2 regions of the Streptomyces sp. NPDC002994 genome follow, and region 2 is predicted to be linked to the other one. Evidence: riboswitches for the same ligand, from Rfam matches in the RefSeq annotation. Region 2 holds a riboswitch; the other holds the start of a gene.
The links. A riboswitch is a leader RNA that binds a small molecule or an ion and turns the genes downstream of it on or off. The one in region 2 is predicted to bind S-adenosylmethionine.

Region 1: another riboswitch for S-adenosylmethionine. It lies ahead of thrC (threonine synthase); the one in region 2 lies ahead of ABZX79_RS32745 (aminotransferase class V-fold PLP-dependent enzyme).

Annotation. Positions count from the first base shown of each region.
Region 1 covers NZ_JBEXNQ010000006.1:138,666-142,283, reverse strand. The annotation lists gene ABZX79_RS09725 (MoaD/ThiS family protein) at 1-130, opposite strand, end outside; gene thrC (threonine synthase) at 127-1,446, opposite strand; SAM riboswitch class I at 1,440-1,567, opposite strand; gene ABZX79_RS09715 (glucosyl-3-phosphoglycerate synthase) at 1,743-2,747, shown strand; gene ABZX79_RS09710 (trehalose-6-phosphate synthase) at 2,806-3,618, shown strand, end outside.
Region 2 covers NZ_JBEXNQ010000034.1:11,100-14,717, forward strand. The annotation lists gene trpD (anthranilate phosphoribosyltransferase) at 83-1,147, shown strand; SAM riboswitch class IV at 1,248-1,364, shown strand; gene ABZX79_RS32745 (aminotransferase class V-fold PLP-dependent enzyme) at 1,528-2,889, shown strand; partial or broken gene ABZX79_RS32750 (glycerate kinase) at 2,850-3,617, opposite strand; partial or broken gene ABZX79_RS32755 (hypothetical protein) at 3,556-3,618, opposite strand, start outside.

The DNA of each region.
Region 1 (3,618 bases), on a different contig from region 2:
CCGCGATGCCCGGGTGGTTCTTCTCCAGGTCGGCGATGACCTCGGCGAGGGTCGCGCCCTCGGCCGGGACCTCGGCCTTGCTGTCCGTGTACGTACGGAGAATGGTCGGGATACGGACTTTGACGCTCATGCGAGGCCAGCCTCTCGGAAAGAGTCCAGGTTGGGGCGGATGACGGCGGACTGACCCGTGGTCGGGGCCACCGCCTCAAGGGTCTTCAGGCCGTCGCCCGTGTTGAGCACGACGGTCGTCAGGGACGGGTCAAGGAGACCGGCCTCGATGAGCTTCTTCGTTACGCCGACGGTCACGCCGCCCGCGGTCTCCGCGAAGATGCCCTCCGTCTCGGCCAGCAGCTTGATGGATTCCACCACCTGCTCGTCGTTGACGTCCTCGACCGCGCCGCCCGTGCGGCGGGCGATGTCCAGGACGTACGGGCCGTCGGCCGGGTTGCCGATCGCGAGCGACTTGGCGATCGTGTTCGGCTTCTGCGGCCGTACGACGTCGTGCCCGGCCTTGAAGGCGGTCGACACCGGCGAGCAGCCCTCGGCCTGAGCACCGAAGATCTTGTACGGCTTGTCCTCGACCAGACCGAGCGCGATGAGCTCCTTGAGCCCCTTGTCGATCTTCGTGAGCTGCGAGCCCGAGGCGATCGGGATGACGAGCTGGTCCGGGATCTCCCAGCCGAGCTGCTCGCAGATCTCGTACGCCAGGGTCTTGGACCCCTCGCCGTAGTAGGGGCGCAGGTTGACGTTGACGAAGCCCCAGCCCTCGCCCAGCGGGTCGCCGATGAGCTCGGAGCAGAAGCGGTTCACGTCGTCGTAGTTGCCCTCGATGCCGACGAGCTCGCCGCCGTACACCGCAGCCATGACGACCTTGCCCTGCTCCAGGTCGTGCGGGATGAACACGCAGGAGCGGAAGCCGGCCCGCGCGGCGGCGGCGCCGACCGCGCCGGCCAGGTTGCCGGTGGAGGAGCAGGAGAGCGTGGTGAAACCGAACGCGCGGGCCGCTTCGACGGCGATGGCCACGACGCGGTCCTTGAAGGAGTGCGTCGGGTTGCCGGAGTCGTCCTTGACGTACAGACCGCCGGTGACACCCAGCTCGCGGGCCAGGTTGTCGGCCTTGACCAGCTTGGTGAAGCCCGGGTTCAGGCTCGGCTTGGACGCCACATCGGCGGGCACGGGCAGCAGCGGCGCGTACCGCCAGATATTGTCCGGTCCGGCTTCGATCTCCTTGCGCAGCGCTTCGGCGTCCCCGAGCGGGAGGTCGTAGGCGACCTCAAGGGGACCGAAACAGGAAGAACAGGCGAAGATCGGGCCGAGTTCGAATCGTTCTCCGCACTCGCGGCAGGAAAGCGCGGTGGCGGGTCCCAGGTCTACGGGGAGATTCGTGGTGCTTGCATCAGCTTCAACAGACTGCACAGCCATGGTGGCGAGGCCCTTTCTCCTCATCTTCCCCACGGCGCATTTCGCCGTGAGACGGAATTGGCACCGTCCCCACCGTTACCTCGCGGTCGGCGGAATGGTTGCCGGGACTTCAACGGGCCGTTCCCTCTGTCCCTCTGGATGAGCGCTATGGCGCCGGGTCTGGACCCGGCGCGTTTGTTCCGCGGCACCCCCGAGATGCGAGGGACCTCCGCGTTGTTCAAGACTGTAACCGAACCCCCGGACGGATGAGACTGTCGTCCGCAACGCGAGATGGATCAACGACGAGCCGGACGACGGCTCACCTGACGAGGGAGAGGCACGTGCTGGAAGAGGTGGAGCGCTGGCTGGACCGGCGGTCCTGGTCCGCGGCCGACCGGCCGCTGGACCGGCTGATCGCGGCCAAGGCCGGGCGCGCCCTCACCGTAAGCGTCGTGCTGCCCGCCCTCGACGAGGAGGAGACGGTCGGCGACATCGTCGCGGCGATACGCCGCGAGCTGATGGGAGCCGTGCCCCTCGTCGACGAGCTGGTCGTCATCGACTCCGGCTCGAAGGACCGCACCGCCCAGGTGGCGACGGCGGCTGGGGCGCGGGTCGTCCACCGCGACGCGATACTGCCCCGGATACCGGCCGTCCCAGGCAAGGGGGAGGTGCTGTGGCGGTCACTCTTGGTGACGAGTGGCGACATCGTGTGCTTCATAGACGCGGACCTGAAGGAGTTCTCTGCCTCGTTCGTCTCGGGCATCGTCGGACCGCTGCTGACCGAGCCCGACGTGCACTTCGTGAAGGCGATGTACGACCGCCCCCTCGGCACTGAGTCCGGCTTGCTCGCCTCCGGCACTGAATCCGACTTGCTCGCCTCCGGCAAGACCCTAGGTCAGGGCGGCCGGGTCACCGAGCTGGTGGCGCGCCCGCTGCTCAATCTGCACTGGCCGCAGCTGGCCGGCTTCGTCCAGCCGCTGGGCGGTGAGTACGCCGTACGCCGCTCGCTGCTCGAACAGCTGCCCTTCCCCGTCGGTTACGGAGTGGAACTGGGCCTGCTCGTCGACTCGCTCCACACGGTGGGCCTCGACGCGCTGGCCCAGGTCGATGTCGGCGTACGCAGACACCGCCACCAGGACGGGCAGGCGCTCGGCCGGATGGCCGCGAGCATCTACCGGACCGCTCACCTGCGGCTTTCGCGCGGCCCGCTGGTACGGCCGGTGCTGACGCAGTTCGAGCGGTCGGAGGACGGATCCGGGTTCGTCCCGCGCACGCATACGGTCGACACGGAGGAGCGGCCGCCGATGCGCGAGATCGACGAGTACGCGGCGCGGCGGGCGGCTTAACCCGGAGTTGAGCCGTACGCACGTTTGAGGGCTTCCAGGACGGGCTAGGTTTCGGCACATGGTCTCCGAGCACGCTGCACAGGTTCTTGTCGCTTCCAACCGCGGCCCGGTTTCGTACACCCTCCGTGAGGACGGCTCGCTCGCCGCCAAGCGCGGCGGCGGCGGTCTGGTCTCGGGCCTGTCGGCGATCGGCCGGGACGCCGATTCCCTGTGGGTGTGCTCGGCGCTGGGGGACGGCGACCGGGAGGCGGTACGGCGCGGGACGAGCACGGCGGGCGTACGGATGCTCGACATCGACGCCGGTGTGCACGCGGACGCGTACAACGGCATCGCGAACTCCGTGCTGTGGTTCGTGCACCACATGCTGTACCAGACGCCGCTGGAGCCCGCTTTCGACGCCGAGTTCCGGCGCCAGTGGGGGGCGTACGAGACGTACAACCGCGCCTTCGCCGACGCGCTCGCGGCCGAGGCGGCGCCCGGTGCGGCTGTGCTGGTGCAGGACTACCACCTGTGCCTGGTGCCGGGCATGCTGCGCGAGCTGCGCCCGGACCTGCGGATCGGCCACTTCACACACACTCCGTGGGCCCCCGTGGACTACTTCCGGCTGCTGCCGGACGACATCGCGCGCCAGCTGGTGAGCGGTCTGCTGGGGGCGGACAGGGTGGCGTTCCTGACCCGGCGCTGGGCGGACGCCTTTGTGGCGTGCGCGGTGGATGTGCTGGGCGCCGATGCCCTGGAGGGCACGGCGGTCGGCGTGCACGGCCTCGGCGCCGACGCGGAGTTCCTGCGGGAGCGGGCGCATCAGGAGGACGTGGACGAGTGGCTGGTGCGGCTGCGGGAGCGGGTCGGGGCCGGGCGGAAGACGATCGTC
Region 2 (3,618 bases):
TCGTCGGACGGGGCTCTTCGCTGTCCGCCCGGCTGGATAGGGTAGGAGGCATCCTTACTGGCTGTGGACCCTGGAGCGGACCATGAACGTTGTGACCCCGGTTGGCGGCGACAGCGTGGCGGCCGGCTCCTGGCCGGGTGTGCTGAACGCCCTGCTGCGCGGCGAGAATCTCTCCGCGGACGACACCGCCTGGGCCATGGACCGCATCATGAGCGGCGAGGCGACGGACGCCCAGATCGCGGGTTTCGCGGTCGCGCTGCGCGCCAAGGGTGAGACGGTCGACGAGGTCACCGGTCTCGTACGGGCGATGTACGCGCACGCCAACACCATCGAGGTGCCGGGCCGTACGGTCGACATCGTGGGTACGGGCGGCGACCTCGCCAAGACGGTCAACATCTCCACGATGTCCGCGATCGTCGTGGCCGGCACCGGCGCCAAGGTCGTCAAGCACGGCAACCGGGCCGCCTCGTCCGCGAGCGGGGCCTCGGACGTCCTGGAGAAGCTCGGCGTCAATCTGGAGCTGACGCCGCAGCGCGTCGCCCAGGTCGCGGAGGAAGCGGGCATCACCTTCTGCTTCGCGGTGAAGTTCCACCCCGCCCTGCGGTACGCCGCGAAGGCGCGCAAGGAGCTGGGCGCGCAGACGACGTTCAACATCCTCGGCCCGCTGACCAACCCGGCGCGGGTGAAGGCGCAGGCGGTCGGTGTCGCGGATGCCCGGATGGCCCCCATCGTGGCGGGTGTGCTCGCCGAACGGGGGAATTCCGCGCTCGTCTTCCGGGGCGACGACGGTCTCGACGAGCTGACCACGACCGCGACTTCGCGGGTGTGGATCGTACGGAACGGGGCGGTCACGGAGCAGGCCTTCGACCCGCGCGACGTGGGCCTGGAGATCGTGCCCGTCGAGGCGCTGCGCGGCGCGGACGCGTCGTACAACGCGGATGTCGCGAGGCGGCTGCTGGGCGGCGAGACCGGTCCGGTGCGCGATGCGGTGCTGCTGAACACGGCGGCGGCGCTGGTCGCGCTGGACCCGACGGACGCGTCCCTGAACGACCAGCTCGCCGCGGGGATCGCCAAGGCCGCCGAGGCGATCGACTCGGGGGCGGCGCGGGCGGCGCTGGAGCGCTGGGTGGCTGCCAGCAACAGCTGAGCGCGAATGGTGTGTGACGCAAGGCGTAGTCCAGCCCCTTTGGTCTCAAACAGTGGACTACGCCTTGCGTCTTCTTGATCGTGTGGCAAGATGCTTGGCAGGTCATGAGTGACAGCGTTTTGGCCCCGGCTTGCTGTCCGGCAACCCTCCGTCCGTGGCGGGGTGCCCCGGGTGAAGACCAGGTCGTAGACAGAAAGGTCTACGGCAAGCGCGGACCCCTCGAAGACTTGGGGTCCTGGTTCTCAGGGAGCCTCTTGTGAGCAAGCGAATGCGATAGGGCCTTTCGCCCCTTCTTCGCACACCCCTTTTTCTTTTCTCCTCCAGCGCTGCCGCGTATCCGCCGGCGCGGGGAATTCGCCTGCCTTTTTCGGGAGTTCGCCATGTCTGTCTCCACCGTTGCCGCCGACCAGACGCTTTGTGCGCCGTTGCCCGTTCTCGGGCGAGATGTCCTCGTGCCGCTCGTGACGGGTGGGGAGGTCACGTACGCCGCTCTCGACTACGCGGCCAGCGCCCCGGCCCTCCAGCGCGTGTGGGACGACGTCGCGGCGTACGCCCCGTACTACGGCAGCGTGCACCGCGGCGCCGGGTACCTCTCGCAGCTGTCGACGGACCTCTTCGAGAACAGCCGCGCCACCGTCGCCGAGTTCCTCGGCTGCCGCGAGAGCGACCAGGTCGTCTTCACCCGATCCACCACCGACTCGCTCAACCTGCTGGCCGCGGCCCTGCCCGCCGACTGCCAGGTGTTCGTCTTCGAGACCGAGCACCACGCCTCGCTGCTGCCCTGGCGGGGCGCCGAGGTCAACTTCCTGAACGCGCCCCGCACTCCGGCCCAGGCCGTCGAGACCCTGGAGCGCGCCCTGGCCGACCGTGACCCGTACGGTCCTGCTCTTGTCTGCGTCACGGGCGCTTCGAACGTCACCGGTGAGCTGTGGCCGGTGAAGGAGCTCGCCGCCGCCGCCCACGCCCACGGCGCGCGGATCGTGCTCGACGCCGCGCAGCTCGCGCCCCACCACCCCCTGGACATCGCGGAGTTGGACGTCGACTGGGTCGCCTTCTCCGGGCACAAGCTGTACGCGCCGTTCGGCTCCGGCGTACTCGCGGGCCGCGCCGACTGGCTGCAGAGCGCCGAGCCGTACCTCGCGGGCGGCGGCGCCTCGCGCAAGGTCGCCCGCCGCGCCGACGGCGGCGTGGACGTCGAGTGGCACACCACGGCCGCCCGCCACGAGGCCGGTTCACCCAACGTCATCGGCGTGTACTCGATCGCCTCCGCCTGCAAGGCCCTGACGGAGGCGGGCTTCGACTCGCTGGTCGAGCGCGAGCAGCAGCTGGTGACGAAGGTGCTGGACGGCCTGGCCGAGGTTGACGCGGTGAGGGTGCTGTCCCTCTTCGGGGACGACGCCCCGCGCGTCGGCGTCATCTCCTTCGTCGTCGAGGGCTGGAACAGCTCGCACTTCGCCGCCGCGCTCTCCGCCGAGTACGGAATCGGCGTACGGGACGGCCTCTTCTGCGCTCACCCGCTGGTCCGCACCCTGCTCGGCAGCGACCCGCAGGACCCGGGCGAGTGCGGTGCGCCGGAGGCCGAGCCGGGCGAGCGTTCGCTGAACGCGATCCGCGTGAGCTTCGGCGCCGGTACGCCCGACGAGCACGTCGAGCGGTTCGTGGGCGCGGTGAAGGAGCTCGTGAAGGACGGTGCGAAGTGGAATTACCGTACCGAGGAAGGTCGTTGCGTCCCGGCGGTCTGAGTCGTCCTCGCTCCGAGGAGGATCATCCGCAGGGCCCGCTCGGTCGCGTCGGTAAGGAACTCAGCCCCACGGCCGAGCGCTTCGGTCAGTGACATCGGCGCGGGCAGGATCGAGCTGTACGCGTCCACGCCCGCCGCCCGTACTTCGTGCGCGCCCTCTCCGATCGTGCCCGCCAGCGCGAGCACGGGGCGGCCGGACAGCTTGGCGCGGCGGGCCACTTCGGCCGGGATCTTGCCGCGCGAGCTCTGGTGGTCCAGGGCGCCCTCGGCCGTGACGACCAGGTCGGCCCGGGCCAGGCGGGCGTCCAGGCCGACGTGGTCCAGGAGCACGTCGAAGCGCGGGAGCAGCCGGGCACCCAACGCGGCGAGCCCGGCGCCGAGGCCGCCGGAAGCGCCGGTGCCGGCGCCGAAGCGCAGGTCGGTGGAGGCGGGGCCGAGGGCGCGTTCCAGGACGTACGCCCACTGGTCGAGGGCGGCGGCGAGCTCCTCCACCTGAGCGGGGGTCGCGCCTTTCTGGGGGCCGAAGACGCGGGCTACACCGCGGGGGCCGCAGAGGATGTTGTACGGGTTGCAGGCGACCAGGATGTCGACGTCCTTGAGGCGCGGGTCGAGGCGGGTCGCGTCGATGCCGTGGAGTCGCGTCAATGCCCTTCCACCCGGCGGGAGTTCATGTCCGTCCGCGTCCAGCAGGCGGGCGCCGAGGGCCTGGAGGGCGCCGGCGCCCCCGTCC